DNA from 4 places in the Paenibacillus sp. FSL F4-0122 genome. Region 2 is predicted to be linked to each of the others. Evidence: predicted binding sites of a transcription regulator. Region 2 holds the regulator's gene; each other region holds the start of a gene.
The links. Region 2 encodes Rex, which represses fermentation and respiration genes when NADH is low (regulators of the CRP and FNR family bind a similar motif). Its sites were predicted from a motif close to TTGTGAAATATTTCACAA; they were not measured.

Region 1 (4,701 bases), 1.0 Mb from region 2:
AAAATGCCGCTCATTGTGTTGACCCAAATAGATAAATGCTGTAAGTGCGAGGATTATCGTCGGTGTGCTCCAAAACAGGGCGTAGTTGCGCATCAGCTTCAACGCGGAATGATCCTCTGCCCGAGAAGCGTAAAATGTCAGAAATGAGCCGCTAATGAACAAAACGGACACAATTGCCAGTCCAACGATACTCCACGATAACGGATTGGTAAACAGCGCCCAGTAATCCAGAGAAACCGTCTCCCCCTGCTTCACGATAAAGCCGCCTTCAGACAAAGTTAGCGCCACTGACAACGATGCTGGAATAAGCAAACCTGTAGCTCCGTACAAAAAAAGATATACTATGTTTTTCTTGGAACCGTAATTTTCAAAAGCATAGAATGAACCGCGAATCGCAAGAAGAATCACTGCAATGCTTCCCGGAACAAGTAACGCGGAGCCATAATAATAGGCTGTGTCCGGAAAAAAACCGACGATGCCAATGTAGAAAAAGATAAAAAATACATTTGTAATTTCCCAAACGGGTGATAAATAACGCGAAATCAGACGATTAATGAGATGATCCTGCTTCGTTAAACGGGCATAAAAGGCGAAGAAGCCCGCTCCGAAATCAATGGAAGCTATAATTAAATAGCCGTACAAAAACAGCCAGAGCACCGAGATGCCAATCAATTCGTAACTCATCATTCAGTGCCCCCCTTTTCCGTAGATTGATTAGGATGATCCTTCATCCATTTCTCCATCTCAGCTTCTGCCGGATTATTGTTGAACAAGCGTCTTAGCACGATTACACACATACTGCCGAGAACGATGTACAAGAGCAATAAGGTGAAGAATATAATTCTTACATTCGGTGAAGACGTGGCCGCCTCCTCAACACGCATATATCCACGGATAATCCACGGCTGTCGGCCAACCTCTGCATAAAACCAGCCCAGCTCAACAGCCAGAAAAGCGAGGGGTGCGCTCAGTGCGATGATGCGAAGCATCCACTTGTTAAGCTCATTACGCTTTTTCCAGAACACAAACAGAAAATATAGGAACGAAATCGCGAGCAGAGTAAATCCGATTCCGACCATTAAATCAAACAGATAATGAACGAGAAGTGGTGGCCATTCTTCCTTGGGGAATTCCTCGAGCCCCGTCACCTCTGCATTAAAGTCTCCAAAGGCCAGGAAGCTGAGCAGCTTCGGAAGATGAAGAGCCCCTAGAACTTCATGCTCTGCATTCAGCCATCCCAATAGAACCAAATCCACACTGCTACTCGTCTCAAAATGCCACTCTGCCGCTGCAAGCTTCTCTGGTTGATGCTCGGCCAAAAACTTGGCGGACACATCACCGGCTAACGTGTTCAGCAAACCGAATAGTAAAACGACCGCCATCATGAGATTTAAAGATTTTTTGTGGTATGCGGACACACCTTTTCTCAGCATCGCGAAGGCTGCAATCCCGGCTAACAAGGCAGCTCCTGTCAAATAGGCCGAGCTTAATACATGGAACACTTTGGAGAACGTCGCCGTATTCAGCATCGCTTGCACCGGGTTAATCGCTGTGAATTGGCCTGCTTCCATGACAAAGCCTTCAGGCTGGTTCATGAATCCGTTCACCGTCGTAATAAAAACGGCAGACATGCCTGCCCCGGCGACAATCGGTATCGTCAGCAGCCAATGGGTATATGGATTTTTGAACCGATCCCACGTATACAAATAAATGCCCAGGAAGATAGCCTCGAAAAAGAACGCGAACACCTCCATGAATAACGGAAGTGCAATGACATTCCCAGCCAGTTTCATAAAATTCGGCCATACCAGGGCCAGCTGTAGTGAAATCGCTGTACCGGTCACAACACCAACCGCCACAGAAATGACAAATCCTCGAGACCACCTCTTTGCCATAAGTGTATAATGGGGGTCTTTCTTCCGGATCCCGATGAACTCTGCTATAGCGATCATTAGCGGTATACCGACGCCAATCGTCGCAAAAATAACGTGGAACCCGAGAGTCAAGCCTGTCACTAGCCTGCTCCATAGCACCGTATCAATTGCCATTCTTTACTGCTCCCTTCAAAACTCTGTTCATTTTTCGTCTTAAGTTGATACTTATGATTAGGCCCGCTAACTGTAGGCTGCATTCAATATCAGGTTTAGCAAGGCTCAGCGACATCGTTTCCTGTTCGTTTTAGTATGACATTCCTCGTTCTTTGCTATGTAAAAAGAGAAAAATTTCACAAAGCAAGAGTTGGCGAACCTGATTTACCTGTTACTGAGCAGTCAAATTAATAACGTGGCCTAATAATTAAAGTTATCTTATCTTAAATTTTAAGTATTTCAATCATCGACATCTCTTAATCCCTAAACGTTCAAGAAAGGGACAAATCTTTCTAACAACTCAGTGAATAACACAAAAAGCACCCGAAGGAGCTATTGATTGATTAGCGTATATGTGATGTCACAAGTTTCCTCCTACTTCGATGCTAACAAAAAAACGAAATTTTCTCATTTTAAGCCGTAATATACCCCCTTTTTGCAACAAAAAAACACTGACTTAAATCATCAGTGTTTTTTGAATTCAAGCTAATGTCATCTTCGTCATGACAAATCTTGAACTGCCACTATCATTTAGTACGACCGTAGAAAAAAGAATACCCATCTGACTTCCCGAGTTTAGTCGTCTCCGTTCCGTCCACTAGCTTGACCGCTTTCAGCAACGATACAATTTGCGTATGCATTAGCTTTGCATCAAATTTGTCCATCTCTCTGTTGTCACTATCCACGAGCAGATAGTCGGGCATTGGAATGAATCCAATCACCGGTATCCCTGCTTCAAATAAGGGCTGACTCTCTCCAAACTCAAACTTGTTATGTCCACGCAATAATACAGTACGTGTGCTATCTGTCTTTTCAATAGCCTTCAGCCAAATGGCTGCCATCATTTCATTGCCTGCATACGTATATTCTGTACTTATTTGTCCAGTTGGACCATAATGACCCGTATCATCGTCCTTCCACTCCATGCTGCCTAAATGCTCAACCGTAATTCCAGCTACAGCTTTTAAATGACCATTCTTGCCATCCCACAGCTCTCGATGCCCCTCCATCCAGGTGGAAGTTGCCTGAGAGGACCCTTTGAACTCCGGTAATCTAAAATGTCCTGTCACAAAAGCGAAAATCATCGTACGTTCCGGCTGCTCCTGCTGTAAGTAACGAATCATAGACAGCATGCCCACAGCGCCATTCTCCTCCACTACATTTATCCCATCCGTATGGGTATTTACGATAATCGCTTCGTCTTTATTCTTACCGTCAATTTTCACATAAAAGGATTCTGTTGGGGCATCTTTTTGAATTTCCGCTTCTAAAATAACCGTACCTTCTTTATGCTCCTGAGCTGCGCTGATCACCTTTTTCCCTTCCGTTTCATTAACCCAGATTGCAGGGATTCCTGCATAATCGGTGGTAAAAGGCACATATTGCTCTTCAACCTTATCGTCAGATACCCCTTTCCAGACTAAAACAACAGCTTTTACGCCCATTTCCGTCGCTTGCTCCAATTTAGCTTCTTTTAAAGCTGTAGTGAGGACCAGATCGCCTTCATTTGGGGCAATTTGGTTGTCCATTGGAGATGAAGCCCGCATATTCATAACGATCCCACTTGGAAAATTTCTAAAATTCTCAATTTCAATGACAGCAATTTTTCCACTGGCCTGGCCATATTCACCACGCTTCGTATACACCAGCTCCCCTGTCACACCTTTTTCGTCAGTTTCCCCGGAATAGGGAAAAGCTGAAGAGACATGAATTGCCTGCTGATCAATCATTAAAGCACTGTTCTTTTCTTCCCATCGGTCAAAAGTATAGCGATCACGATATACTTGCAGCCCCATATCCGTTACCTGCTGCTCCAGCCAAGCAATAAACTGATTGTGACCCTCAGAGCCGGTTGTACGGCTTCCAAAAGAATTCATTACTTCAATATCTTTCAGCATCATTGCTGCAGAATCCAATTTACGTTCATCGATCGTCATAGCCGCATCAGCTGATAATGCCACAGGTGTTGTAATAGGTTTTGCATAGATTCCAATCCCCCAAAGTGCAGTAACGATAAGTGCAGTAATGCTGAATAACACTTTACGAACGGCTAGAAACGGAGTGACTCTTCTGCTCCCCGATTGCCCAAAGAGTCCTCTACATATGCCCGCTACGATCAGCAGCAGGATAGAAAGCGCAAGCAGCCAAAATTCTCTTGTTAGTAAGAATAGCCCTTCTGCCACCATCACACTAATAAAAACCACATGTACCTTCTCACGTTTCTTTAAAAGTAAAAAAGAGATGCCTAATTCTGCTAACAAAAAGATAATGGTCACGATCGAGATTACCGTTTCTTTGCCAATGAATACCGTAGCACAGAGTGCTAGGATCAAAAGCAGGACCGCTGACAATCGTCTATATAAGATTTCTAACATGACGCCCTCCCATTTTAACTAACGATTATTTTGACATTACATTTGTAATGCCTTATGGTTTTAGCATATTGAAAAGACTCATGAAAAACAATGAAACGAACATCAGAATGTACAAACGGAGGGGAAATGTCATCTCAAATCATGAATTATACAGTCCAAATACCTCTCAGCATCGTTCCAATAAAGAAACTAACCGTTTGACAAGAGAAGCCATCTGCACGGCATTAGTCTTCTTGATC
Region 2 (4,701 bases):
GGAGTTAGCGCCACCTAGAGATGAGCATGCTGAGAATCCGCTAGCGAATTTATCTTTTACTGATTATATGGACGAAGTAACCAAACGACTTAAAGACACATTACCGCAGTATGAAAGCCGGGAAGCTCAGGATATTATGATCAATGAGGTGATGACGGCACTTGCCGAAGACAAACACCTACTGATCGAAGCGGGCACAGGAACCGGTAAATCGCTCGGTTATTTGTTGCCTGCCATTTATCAAAGCGTTCGCACCAATGAAAAAGTCATGGTCAGCACTCATACCATTAATCTGCAGGACCAATTGCGCGAGCGGGATATCCCTTTGTTAACGCAGGTAGTTCCTTTTCCGTTTAAAGCTGCTATTTTTAAGGGAAGAGGACATTATTTGTGTCTGCGTAAGTTTGAGCATAAAATTAATAAAAAGGACTTTATAAGCCCAAGGGAAGATGCGCTTACTGCAGCTCAGATGATCGTATGGCTCACTCAAAGTGAATCAGGGGATGATGAAGAGCTGAATTTAAGCGGCCGGGGCGGTGATTTCTGGGAGACGGTGGCAAGCGATACCGATTCCTGTCTGGGCCGTTCCTGTCCTTGGTTCCGCAAATGCTATTATCATAGGGCCAAGCATGAAGCTGGGATTGCTGACGTGGTCATTACGAACCACTCCAAGCTATTCGCAGATGTTAAAGCTGGGCACCAGCTGCTTCCAGCTTACGAGCATCTTGTAATTGATGAAGCACATCATTTAGAAGATGTGGCTGGTAAACATCTTGGCATGCATATGAAGCATTTCACTGTGGCACACACGTTATCGCGACTGTATAAAGATAGCCGAAACGGACAGCTTCCTGCTCTGCGCCAGATCTTACAGTCGTCAGGCAGTGAAGAGGCTTCAGAATGGAGCGGAGTCATCGATCGGATCTACCCGGATCTGCTTACTGTCAAAGAAACCTGGGATGCACTCAGCGACAAGCTGTTCAGCCTTTTGCCGGAACGCAGTGATGCGGCAGCAGGGGAAGCGGGACAACTGGTTATGCGTTTGCTTCCCGCCCGTAAGCCGAAGGATTGGGATGAATTAGTTGCGCTTGAGAACACTATGAATCTGACGTTAAGCGACATCATCCGTAAGGGTGATAAAATGCTTAATGAGATGCGTGACCAGGAAAGCCAATCCTCAGCAGACAGTCTTGTTACTGATATTAGCGGTTTATTTAAGGATTTGGCTTCCATACGTGAGCAAGTAAGATTCTTTATGGGGCTGAATGACGATAATGTAGTATATTGGCTGGAGGCAAATGGAAATTACCGCAGCAAATCACTGCAGATGTATGCCGTCCCTGTGGATGTTAGCAGCCAGCTTAAAGAGTTGTTCTTCGATAAGAAAAAAAGCATCGTGCTTACCTCGGCGACGCTGTCTGTAGATAAATCTTTTCAGTTTATGATTGATAATCTCGGACTTAACGAAGCTGCGGAAGAGGGACGTCTAATGACCTCACTCCTTCCATCTCCCTTTAAGTATCGCGAGCAGGCGCTGCTAGTTATACCGCGTGATTTTCCTAGTGTGAAGGGCAGTGTGGGCGATGCTCGATTTGTCGATACACTCGTACAGTCGTTAGCAGAAGCTGCCAAAACAACACGTGGGCGGATGCTGGTTCTGTTTACTTCTTATAAAATGCTGCGTCAGGTATATGATCCGCTTAAAGAGGCTTTGGCCTCACAAGAGATTACGGTGCTTGGTCAAGGCGTGGAAGGTGGCAGCCGGAGCAAGCTGATCCGCCGCTTTCAGGACAGTGCAGCATCCGTTCTGCTGGGGACGAGCAGCTTCTGGGAAGGTGTAGATATTCCAGGTGAAGCACTGACTTGCCTGGCCATCGTGAGACTTCCGTTTCAACCACCGAATCACCCGTTGGCGGAAGCGAAGTCGGAGTTATTGCAGGCCCAGAAGAAGAATCCGTTCATGAAATTATCTGTTCCTCAAGCGGTTATTCGTTTTAAGCAGGGATTCGGAAGACTGGTTCGCACGGCGCAGGATCGCGGAATAGTTATTGTTTATGATACAAGGGTTATTGAATCTCATTACGGGAAGTATTTCCTTTATTCATTGCCTGGTCCCAAAATGGAGCATATGCTGACTGATCAAATGGTCCCCCGCATAGCGGAATGGCTAGAGGATGGCGGCGCTTCTTAAAATGCTCGTCTTCAGTTTAGCTCCTCCTTATCCTTAAGGGCGGTAAGTTACAGTACCGCCCTTAATAAGGAGAGGTATACGTTTGAATATGGATTTTCACAAGAACATTACTATTTTTAGGAGGAAAAATATGAAATCGGATAAAATATCAGAAGCCGTTGTTCGCAGACTACCTGTGTATTTGCGTTTTTTGAATGATCTCCAGAATCGCGAAATATTAACAGTTTCCTCTCAGGAACTTGGACAAAAGCTTGATCTTAATCCCGCACAGATTCGTAAGGATTTAGCGTATTTTGGTGACTTCGGCAGAAAAGGTATCGGCTATGATGTAACGTATCTTATTGAGAAAATCCGTCATATTCTGAAGCTGGATCAACAGCTTAATGTAGCTTTAGTAGGGGCAGGTAATCTCGGACATGCCTTGTCTAATTACAATGCATATCTTAAAGATACAATGAAAATCACGGCTATATTTGATTCGTACGCTCCTAAGGTTGGACGTAAGATCAACTCCCTTACTGTGCAACCAATGGATGAACTAGGCAGCACGATTCGTGAGCAAGGTATTCGCATTGCCATTATTACCGTACCTGATTCAGAAGCTCAAAATGTAGCAGATATTCTCATTTCTTCTGGGATTGAAGCGATTTTGAACTTTGCCCCTGTGATTCTGAAGACACCACCGAATATCCGGGTGCATGCAGCTGATTTTACAACTGATCTGCAAAGTCTTGCTTATTACTTGCGGGATGGAAAGGAAGAAAGCGAACATGAACAGCAATAAAACGATAATTAAGGGCGGGTATTTTCTGACTCCGGGAACGGATGAGCCGGTTCTGAGTGGATATATGACTATTGAAGATGATTTAATCACTTACATAGGAAAAGAAGAGCCTCAGATGGAAGCTGGAGTGCAAGTGGTTGATGGCAGTCGTCTGCTGTTCATGCCTGGACTTGTAAACACACATGGTCATGCGGCGATGTCTTTGCTGCGTGGATATGGAGATGATTTAGCGCTACAAGTGTGGCTTCAGGAGAAAATGTGGCCGATGGAGGAAAAGTTCACCGGTGATGATGTATACTGGGGAACCTCCTTATCTGTATTGGAAATGCTGAAGGGTGGAACTACGACCTTCCTCGATATGTATGATCATATGGACCGAGTAGCTGAGGTAGCTGAGTTATCAGGTATCCGTTCCGTATTGATGCGTGGTGTGATCGGGTTATGTCCAGAGGATGTACAGAATCACAAGCTTGCGGAAGCGATTTCTTTTGCCCGTAACTGGCATGGAAAGGCGGACGGTAGAATTACTACTATGATCTCGCCGCACGCCCCTTATACTTGCCCTCCGGACTTCCTGGTTAAGTTCGTGCAGGCAGCGCATGATCTGGATTTACCGATGCATACGCATATGTCCGAAACGAAACGTGAAGTGGAACAAAATGTGGCGGATTACGGGTTGCGTCCTGTAGCTCACTTAGAGAAGCTTGGAATGTTCACACGTCCCTCGATAGTTGCACATGGTGTTCATTTAAATGATGAAGAGATTGAGATCTTGGCTCGCCATAATGTGGGTGTCTCTCATAATCCGGGCAGTAATTTGAAGCTGGCTAGCGGAGTGGCTCGGGTTACTGATCTTCTAAAAGCTGGTGTGAAGGTGTCTCTTGGCACGGATGGCGCGGCCAGCAACAATAACTTGGATATGTTTGAAGAGATGCGGCTTGCAGCTCTCATTCATAAGGGTGTCAGCGGTGATCCAACGGCTGTTCCAGCTCCAGAAGCTCTACGTATGGCTACAGAATATGGCGCCCAGTCCATCTTTTTAAATAATGTAGGTAGACTTGCTGTTGGGATGAAAGCTGATTTCATTGCAATTGATATAGATCAGCCGCATTTGCTGCCACACACAGATCTGTTGTCTCATGCAGTTTACTCTGCTAGCGCTAAGGATGTTGAGCATGTGTGGGTGAATGGTAAACAGGTCATCAAGCATGGGCAATGCTTAACCCTGGATGAGGAAGCTATCCGGCGTAAAGCGCAAGAAGCCTTCGAAGGTTTATTGAAGCGTTAAGTCTGGATAATAACGAATAAATAATAGGCTGCGACTTTTTGCTTTTAGCAAAAGTTGCGGCCTTTTGTACATTTTAAAGGCTGGGAAAGCTAGAAAATTATGAAATTTTGGATAAACACGCGGGTGTGTTATATAATCAAAAAAGATATATTACTAGAAAGGGAGCTGTACCTTGAAGAAAAGGAAAAAATGGATCCTCCTGGGGTCAGTTCTGATTCTGCTCCTGGGGTTTGGACTTATCCAGTTCTATGCCTATATTATGAAAGATCAATGGAACGAGCAGGATATCGCCAAGGATGTTGCCAAAACCAGAGCGGGTCTAACAGAGGTAACCAAAGCACAAAAATCGGTTTGGGATGAAAATGCAGTGTACTGGGTTTTAACAGGAAAAAATGAAGCCGGGACTGCTCTTATGGTCTGGGTCCGCTTTACGGTAGA
Region 3 (4,701 bases), 3.2 Mb from region 2:
ACATGTGCATTCCTCCAATTGTAGCCTCTAGCTATATTGTTCAACAAGGTACTGAGTAAATAAATAGGTAGCTTGTATTGCAAGCTACCTATTAAATACTATCCAATTGTTACTTGTAATGCAAGTCAAGATATTATCATTTGAGGAATATGTTTTTTGGAAAGTTACTTTATTTCGTTAATAATAGAACATACTGTAGCAATTGACGAGCGTAGCCCCTAGGCTCCGCTATAAAAAAAATCGTGAAGATCTTCGTGGTCACACTTTTAGTCACAGTGCTTATTTTTTCATGACGATGACACGAATACATAAATAAACCGCCCTGTTCGCAATGTTGCTGACAGGGCGGTTTGCTATGTCATAGAGGGCAGCTTGAAAGTTAGCAGTCAACCGGCACTCTACAAGTTATCTTGCACGTTTTTAAGGCTAACTTATTAATAGAGCAGTTACACAAAAAATAAGATTACTCTGCTACAACTTGTTTGCCTGCAATCCGGCCGAATGTGAAGATATCAGCGATGGCATTACCGCCAAGACGGTTTGCACCATGAATGACCCCTGTTACTTCACCTGCAGCGAACAGCCCAGTGATGACCTCGCCTTTTTCATTCAATACGCGAGTCTTCTCGTCGATCACCAAGCCGCCCATTGTATGGTGAACGGAGGGTACAGCTTTTTCGATGTAGTAAGGGCCTTTTTCAAGAGATTTCAATCCACCGCGATGTTTGAAATCAAGGTCTTTACCTGTTTTCGCATAATCATTTACTTTATTAATCGTTTCTTTCAAAGTGTTCACGTCAATTTTGAAGAAATCAGCTGCCTCTTCAATCGTATCGGCTTTAAAGAGCAAGCCTTGTTTAACGAGTTGATCGTATTCGTCTTGATGAACTTCTATCGTTTTACCGATATCCTCAATGCCTTGATTCCATAATTGATACGTATATCCGCCCGTTTGGGCAAGAATTGCTTTAGAAATAACGTCACGACGTTCTAATTCCTCAACGAAGCGCTTGCCTTCTTGGTTAATCAGGATCGCACCATCGAAGCGGGAATCTGCAACCAGGGAAATAACACCTGTCTCAGGATTACAGATTGGATACGTTTGAATACTCTCCATGTTTGTTAGTTTGGCGCCAATCGTTTCTGCCATAACGATACCGTCACCTGTAGATCCTGGTGTATCGGTAGTCATATATTTTTCATCCATTGTAGGGTTATACTTCTTACGCATCTCTACATTGGATCCAAAACCACCGGTAGCGATGATGACGCCTTTGTTCGCATGGAATGTGATCTTGTCGCCAGTACCCGAAGTCGCAGTTACACCTGTTACTTTGCCGCTTTCGTCCTTCAGCAAGGTTTCGGCTTTCATATTCGTTTTGATCGTGATTTGATCAGTGTCTGTTTTGGCTTTTAACTTAGTAATCAATTCAACACCTGTATGACCTACAGGAATCAACGCACGTTTTCTGGAATGGCCTCCAAATTGGAACAGATGATCAGGTAAGAACTCTACCTTGATATCATCGCGCAGCCATTCGGCAGATGCTAGAGCATTGTCGGCAAGAATACGAACCATCTTTGGATCCCCGAGGTTGTCTCCGCCTTTCATCGTATCATCATAGAACAAGTCAGCCGTGTCATCTGTGATGCCAAGAGCACGTTCAACCCAGTTGTCCGGCGCATTCATCTCACCACCGGAGATCAATGTGTTGCCGCCAACAGCTGGCATTTTCTCGAGCAGAACTACATTAGCTCCAGCGCTCTTCGCTTCGATAGCCGCACTAAAGCCAGCACCCCCGGCACCGATGACGACAACATCATAGGTTTGCTCGACTTCTTCTTTGTCTTTGCTTCCACTGACTGCAGCGCCAGCGACAAGGGTAAGTCCAGACTTCGTAATTGCATCTTGAATGGCTTCGAGATATCCTTTGCTTGTAACTGTAGATCCGCTAATGGCATCAACTTTTGCGCTGTTAGTTGCCATGACATCTTGCTTGAGCTGCGTATAAACAGGTTCTGCAAGTACTTCATTTTCCTTATGCTCTGTCACTTTAATGTCAGTGATCTTGTTATCTAATAAGGAAACTTGTACTTTGATATCGCCATGTTTACCTTGCCCAACTCCTTCAAAGACTTGAACTCCGTTTGCATCTGCAGCGGGTGCTGCATCTTTACCGCCGCAGGCAGCAAGCGTGAACATAAGACTGAGGACTAGTAGAATAGATAACAGCTTTTTCGTGTGAGTTCGCATAATATCTCCTTCATTCTGTTGTGGATTGGTTACATACACTAGGGAGAGGAAGATTTGCTAGGCAAATCCTTTATCTCTAGCCTAGACATGAATGTTATTTCATGTGAAAATATGCACAAGACTTATTATAGATTTAGTACAGCATTATGTATTTGCACAGATTAGTGTTTTTTTGTCTTTTTCGGGCATGTAAGAAACGGATATTGTGAAGGGCTATGATTACAATGAAATCAATTCACTTAAAAATTACGTTAATCGCAGGAGGCTGCTTCTTGCTGCTGTTCGTTGCATTGCTTGTAACAATATATTTGGAGATGAACCATACGGTTGTCCCTTTGAATAAGAACTTAACGCAGCAAGTGGTTACTGCACGCAGCGACCAGATTGATTATTGGTTTAATCAGCGCATTGGAGAGATAGACATGCTTGCTTCTCTAGCTTCGGACCATCAGTGGACACGAGATGAATTGCTGCAAGAGTTCGATAAGTTCGAGGCGAAGAAGAAAGTAGAGTACGAATCCATACGCGTGGTGGATATTCACGGAAATTCCTGGTCAGCAAGAGACAAGCCTTTTTCGATACTAAACCGACCCTACTATCGAAAACTGCTGAATTCAGATTCCAATTATGTGGTGAGCAACCCGATCGTATCCAAAGCGAATGCAGCCGAAATCGTCGTCATTCTTTATCGCGTGAATCCATCGGTGAATGATGAGGTAGCTTATATTGCCGCAGCCGTCTCCGTCAAGAAGATGAAGGAGATTGCTCAAGATGTAATGCTATATGACCAGTCAGGCCAGCTTATCGTCGATTGCAGAGAGCTGGGTGAAGAAGATGGAGCGGAGGATACAACAGATAAGAAGAACATGAGTGTATTTGAGGCTCCAATTCAAAATGTGGAAGGCTGGAAGTTAGTACTCAAAGTACCGAATTCAAGTCTATCGTTAGCGGTGATCAAAACCCAGCGGACTGCATTGCTGGTAGGCGTTCTTATCGGTAGTGCATTTATCGTCTTTCTGGTGCTGCTTGCTTCTTCCATTATTCGTCCAATTCAGTCGCTTCGCCAGGTAATGGAAAATGTGCAGAACGGCAACCAAACCATACGAGCAGATGTTACGCGCTCGGATGAGATCGGCGATCTTGGACGAAGCTTCAATGACATGCTTGTTCAATTATACGCTGTGGAGCAGGACCGAAAGGAGATGGAACTCAGACTGATTCATGAGCAGATCAAGCCGCACTTTTTATACAACACATTGGATACGATCCAGTGGATGGCAACGGAACATGGAGCAGACAATGTGGTGGAGATGGTGGAAGCGCTTAGCGCGTATTTCCGATTAGGGCTTGGCACAGGCAGTCCCTACATTCTTCTTGATCAGGAGTTGTACCATGTCGAGAGTTATCTTCATATTCAAGGTGTGCGATATGAGGAGATTCTGGACTACGAGCTTCGATATGATGAAAAGCTTGCTCAGTGCCAAGTCGTTCGCTTCATGCTGCAGCCGTTGGTGGAAAATGCGATTTATCACGGGATTAAGCCACTTGGGGATCAAAAGTGCAAAATTTCGATCACAGCATATAAACAGGTAGATTATTTGGTCATTAAGGTTGAAAATAATGGGGTTATGATTCCTGAAGAGAAGCTTGAACAGATAAATCAAGCCCTAATTGATGATAAATATGATCGTTCTGCCACAGGCTTTGGGCTATACAGTGTAAACCATCGCATTCGACTAGCTTACGGGGTGCCATATGGCCTTGAAGTGAAGAGCGAAGATGGCATTACCGTTATGGTCATTCGAATACCTTTGGACGGGGAGTGGAATGAAGATGTGGAAGATTGTCATCGTCGATGATGAAACGATCATTCGCAAAGGCTTGCGACAATACATTGAGGAGAGTCCGTATCTTTTTGAGGTTGCAGGAGAAGCGAAAAGTGCAAACGAAGCATTGAATATGGTGGAGGAAGCCCCACCACATGTATGTCTTGTGGACATCAACATGCCGAATATGAATGGGCTCGATCTGATGAATATATTGCGCGAACGCTGCCCGTCGGTTCTGGTTGTCATCATCAGCGGGTACGATAACTTTGAATATGCGCGTCAAGCCGTGCAACTGCAAGCATTCGATTATGTATTGAAACCTGTGCCGAAGAGTGATCTGAACAAGCTGCTTCATCGGATCGATGAGCATCTTCAGGCAAAATATCCTTTGCATTCACATGAAAGCAGGGTGGATAAAGAGCGGGAGCTTCCCGGGTATACAGGGGATGGAACAGTGCTTATCCAAAAAGTGACCGAGTATATTGACAGTCATTATCAGGATCCGGAGCTGTCTATTACTCGAGTAGCAGCGCTATTTCATATCAACCAAACCTATCTTAGCAAGCGTATGAAGCAAGAAATCGGTGCTTCATTCCTTGACTATGTCACCGAGCTTCG
Region 4 (4,701 bases), 310 kb from region 2:
GCAGATTCCAACGTTTTTTCACTTCCGTGAATAACTGCTTTACAAATTGCGCCTGCAAGGTTGGTTCTCCACCGGATACAGTTAACCCGCCACCGGATGAACGATAGTAGTTTATATATGGCTCGATCTCCGAAAGCACTTCTTCTAGAGTCATTTCTTTACCTTCATCTAAAGCCCAAGTATCAGGGTTATGGCAATACTGACATTTCAGCAAGCAGCCTTGCATAAACAAGACAAATCGAATACCAGGTCCATCAACGGTTCCAAAGGTTTCCAAAGAGTGTATGCGACCTTTAATCATAGGATGTCATCCTTTCGCCACGACAGACTAACAGTCCCTCTTTCAACGATGAAGCTTCCTGTCTTTGAGACTGTCATATCCCTAAATCGCGGCTATAAAATTTAAAATTTTAACAATTCTCAAACAAGATATTACCGCCCTTGAGACAAGGGCGGTATCTTCCTTGCAATTATTTCAATGTAGTACTAATTCAAAGAGAAACAAATTACATCGAACCGTGGAATGTACGGTTGATTACATCCATTTGTTGTTCGCGAGTCAGCTTGATGAAGTTAACTGCATAGCCGGATACACGAATAGTCAATTGTGGATAGTTCTCTGGGTGCTCCATAGCGTCCATCAGCTGTTCACGGTTAAATACGTTAACATTCAAATGCTGAGCGTTGTTATGGAAGTATCCATCCATCATGTGTACCAGGTTAGACTTACGGGAATCCTCGTCTTTACCAAGTGCCTTAGGTACGATGGAGAACGTGTTAGAGATACCATCTTGTGCATCGGAGTAAGGCAGTTTAGCTACAGAGTTCAGGGAAGCCAAGGCGCCTTTCTTGTCACGTCCGTGCATTGGGTTAGCACCCGGTGCGAAAGGTTCACCTTTCTTACGTCCGTCAGGTGTAGTACCTGTCTTCTTACCGTACACTACATTCGAAGTAATGGTCAGTACCGATTGAGTTGGCACAGAATCACGATATGTTTTGTTTTTACGGATCATAGTCATGAAGGTTTCAACCAATTCTACTGCGATGCTGTCTACAGCATCGTCATTGTTACCGTAGCAAGGGAATTCGCCTTCGGTTTCGAAGTCGATCGCAATACCTTGTTCGTTACGAATAGGTTTTACTTTGGCGTATTTAATTGCGCTTAGTGAGTCAGCTGCAACGGACAGCCCAGCAATACCACAAGCCATCGTACGCAGAATGTCACGGTCATGCAGCGCCATTTCGATACGTTCGTAAGAATATTTGTCATGCATATAGTGAATGATGTTCAAAGTGTTAACATAAGTTTTAGCCAACCACTCCATCATCGGTTTGAAACGTTTCATTACTTCGTCATAATCCAGATATTCAGAAGTGATCGCTGGGAATTCCGGTCCAACTTGTGCTCCGGATTTTTCGTCTATACCACCATTGATAGCATACAGCAATGCTTTTGCCAGGTTGGCACGAGCGCCGAAGAACTGCATTTGTTTACCGATACGCATTGGAGATACGCAGCAAGCAATCGCATAATCTTCACCCCAGTATGGACGCATTACATCGTCATTTTCATACTGAATTGCACTAGTTTCAATGGAAACCTTAGCACAATATTTTTTGAAGGCTTCAGGCAATTTTTCGGACCACAGTACAGTTAAGTTTGGTTCCGGAGCTGGACCCAAGTTGTACAGGGTGTTCAAGAAACGGAAGCTGTTCTTGGTAACACGAGTTGTTCCGTCTTCAGCCATACCACCGATGGATTCAGTTACCCATGTTGGGTCACCGGAGAACAGATCATTATAGTCAGGTGTACGCAAGAATTTCACGATACGCAGTTTCATTACGAAATGATCGACGATTTCTTGTACTTGTTCTTCAGTCAAAGTACCTTCAGCAATATCGCGTTCTGCATAGATGTCCAAGAAAGAGGACACACGGCCTAGGGACATCGCTGCACCATTTTGCTCTTTAACTGCTGCAAGATACCCGAAGTATACCCATTGAGTAGCTTCTTTGAAGTTGGTCGCTGGTCTGGAAATATCCATACCATGAGCGGCTGCCATTTCTTTCAATTCGCCAAGTGCACGAATTTGCTCGGACAGCTCTTCACGCAAACGAATAATATCTTCAGTCATGGAATCAACTTCAAGCTCAGTTTGTTGTTGTTTTTTGTCTTTAATGAGGAAATCAATACCGTACAGAGCAATGCGGCGGTAGTCGCCGATGATGCGTCCGCGGCCGTAAGCATCAGGAAGACCTGTAATTACGCCGGATTTACGCACAGCTCTCATGTCTGGTGTATATGCATCAAATACGCCTTGGTTATGCGTTTTGCGAATGTTCGTAAACATGTCAACGATGTTTTGTGGAAGCTCGAAGCCGTAAGCCTTCGTAGCATCAACCATCATCTTGATCCCGCCAAATGGCTGGATGGAACGTTTGAAAGGAGCGTCAGTCTGTACGCCTACAATTTGTTCCTTGTCTTTGTCAATGTAGCCTGGAGCATGTGAAGTGATTGTGGAGACAGTATCTAGGGAAACATCCCATACGCCGCCTCTTTCTCTTTCTTCCTTGCTCAATTGGGAAATAATCTTCCATAGTTCAGTTGTGTTACTAGTAGGTCCTACGAGGAATTCTTCGTTTCCTTCATAAGGCTTAATGTTACTTGCGATAAAGTTGTTAACGTCAACTTTTCTGGACCATTTACCTTTTGTAAAACTTCTCCAACCGGATTTCACTTCTTGTACATCTTTTTCAATCACCGACATGCTAAATCCCTCCATCTATATTTATAATATTTGTAGAGATCGCGGGCTTGAAGGTTGATCCCGTGTCTCGTGATCCCAAGAAAGATATGGTTGTTCGAAAATTCACAATCATTGTTCCATGTATGGGACCGTTGTTTATATAAACATTTTAGTTTATTTTCTATAAATAGACTGTGACAAATATCACCTTTCCGGTGATATTTGTCACTTATATCTAGTCCACAACCATCCTATTATCTACTTAACCAAATATTAATTATCAAATCTTCCGTAGAAAGCATTACGGTACACATCTGCAAGTTCAGATACCAGTGGCAGCTTAGGATTGGCAGTTGTACATTGATCTTCAAATGCACGGTCAGCCAAGTAATCTACACGGGATTCAAAATCCTTAGGATCAAAGCCCAGTTGTTGGAAGGATTCTTCGATACCCAGTTTTTTGTTCATATCGCGAATAGCATTGATCAGGCTAGTTACACCTTCTTCAGTTGTGCGAGCTGGCAATCCCAGAATACGGGCGATTTCTGCATAACGCTCGTCAGCTACGAAGTGTGAATATTTAGGGAACGAAGCGAACTTCGTAGGTTTCTTAGCATTGTAACGAATAACGTGTGGCATAAGGATCGCATTAGTACGACCGTGAGCAGTGTGATATTGACCGCCCCATTTATGCGCCAAACTGTGGTTAATACCCAGGAAAGCATTAGCAAAGGCCATACCAGCAAGTGTTGATGCGTTATGCATTTTCTCACGGGCAACTCTGTCGCCTTCAAGCGCCGATTTTTCAAGGTATTGGAATACCAATTGGATTGCTTTAATTGCCAGACCATCAGTGTAGTCACTCGCCATAACAGATACATAAGCTTCGATGGCATGTGTCAATACGTCCATACCTGTATCAGCTACAGCAGTTTTTGGCAAGCTATATACGAACTCTGGATCAATGATAGCTACGTCTGGAGTTAGCTCGTAGTCAGCCAAAGGATATTTAGTGTGTTGTTCAGTTGTTTTATCGGTAATAACTGCGAAAGATGTTACTTCCGAACCCGTACCCGAAGTAGTTGGAATCGCTACAAACTTAGCTTTGTTTCCAAGTTTAGGAAATTTGTAAACCCGTTTACGGATATCCATGAATTTTTGTTTCAGACCGTTAAAGTCTGCGTCTGGATGTTCATAGAATAACCACATTCCTTTTGCAGCATCCATTGGGGAACCACCACCAAGTGCGATGATGCAGTCCGGTTGGAATCTGTTCATCATTGCTGTACCTTTTTCAACTGTAGTTGTCGATGGATCTGGTTCAACTTCCGAGAACACTTCTATCGCTACAGGAGTTTGGCGTTGACGCAGGTAATGTTCAACTCTCTCAACATATCCGAGCTTAACCATCATTGGGTCAGTGATAATTGCGACACGTGTGATATCAGGCATTTTGGTCAGGTACTGAGTAGCGCCTTTTTCGAAATATATCTTGTCAGGTACTTTAAACCATTGCATATTCACGGTACGACGATTCACCCTTTTCACGTTGATCAAATTAATTGCTGTAACGTTTTGCGACACGGAGTTACGACCATAAGATCCGCAGCCCAGCGTCAACGAAGGGATGTTAGTGTTATAGATATCGCCGATCGCACCATGAGTGGAAGGCGAGTTAACGAGAATACGTCCTGTTTGCAGACGGTTGGAGAACTTCATGATTACTTCTTCGTTGTTGGAGTGGATAGCCGAACTATGGCCCATACCACCAAATTCAACAACTTGTGCTGCGCGTTCGATACCTTGATCTGCGTTTTTAACTTTGTAGCAAGCAAGCACAGGACTCAATTTTTCAGCGGACAATGGATATTTAGTGCCTACACCTTCAAGTTCTGCTACCAGAATCTTAGTGCCGGCAGGAACTTGAATGCCGCACATTTCAGCAATTTTCACT

Region 1: a site for Rex is predicted at 2,213-2,230, ahead of MHH49_RS25270 (cytochrome ubiquinol oxidase subunit I). Genes of this name have one in related genera too.
Region 3: a site for Rex is predicted at 2,356-2,373, ahead of MHH49_RS06415 (flavocytochrome c). Genes of this name have one in related genera too.
Region 4: a site for Rex is predicted at 2,859-2,876, ahead of pflB (formate C-acetyltransferase). Genes of this name have one in related genera too.

The regions. Positions count from the first base shown of each region.
Region 1 covers NZ_JBBODI010000001.1:5,778,872-5,783,572, forward strand. Annotated here, with positions in the region: gene MHH49_RS25265 (cytochrome d ubiquinol oxidase subunit II) at 1-687, opposite strand, end outside; gene MHH49_RS25270 (cytochrome ubiquinol oxidase subunit I) at 684-2,048, opposite strand; gene MHH49_RS25275 (hypothetical protein) at 2,615-4,462, opposite strand; gene MHH49_RS25280 (TetR/AcrR family transcriptional regulator) at 4,543-4,701, shown strand, end outside.
Region 2 covers NZ_JBBODI010000001.1:4,753,005-4,757,705, forward strand. Annotated here, with positions in the region: gene dinG (ATP-dependent DNA helicase DinG) at 1-2,191, shown strand, start outside; gene MHH49_RS20655 (redox-sensing transcriptional repressor Rex) at 2,322-2,975, shown strand; gene MHH49_RS20660 (amidohydrolase) at 2,962-4,263, shown strand; gene MHH49_RS20665 (cell wall elongation regulator TseB-like domain-containing protein) at 4,436-4,701, shown strand, end outside.
Region 3 covers NZ_JBBODI010000001.1:1,519,743-1,524,443, reverse strand. Annotated here, with positions in the region: gene MHH49_RS06420 (helix-turn-helix transcriptional regulator) at 1-4, opposite strand, end outside; gene MHH49_RS06415 (flavocytochrome c) at 464-2,254, opposite strand; gene MHH49_RS06410 (histidine kinase) at 2,527-4,113, shown strand; gene MHH49_RS06405 (response regulator transcription factor) at 4,088-4,701, shown strand, end outside.
Region 4 covers NZ_JBBODI010000001.1:4,441,228-4,445,928, reverse strand. Annotated here, with positions in the region: gene pflA (pyruvate formate-lyase-activating protein) at 1-301, opposite strand, end outside; gene pflB (formate C-acetyltransferase) at 507-2,768, opposite strand; gene adhE (bifunctional acetaldehyde-CoA/alcohol dehydrogenase) at 3,021-4,701, opposite strand, start outside.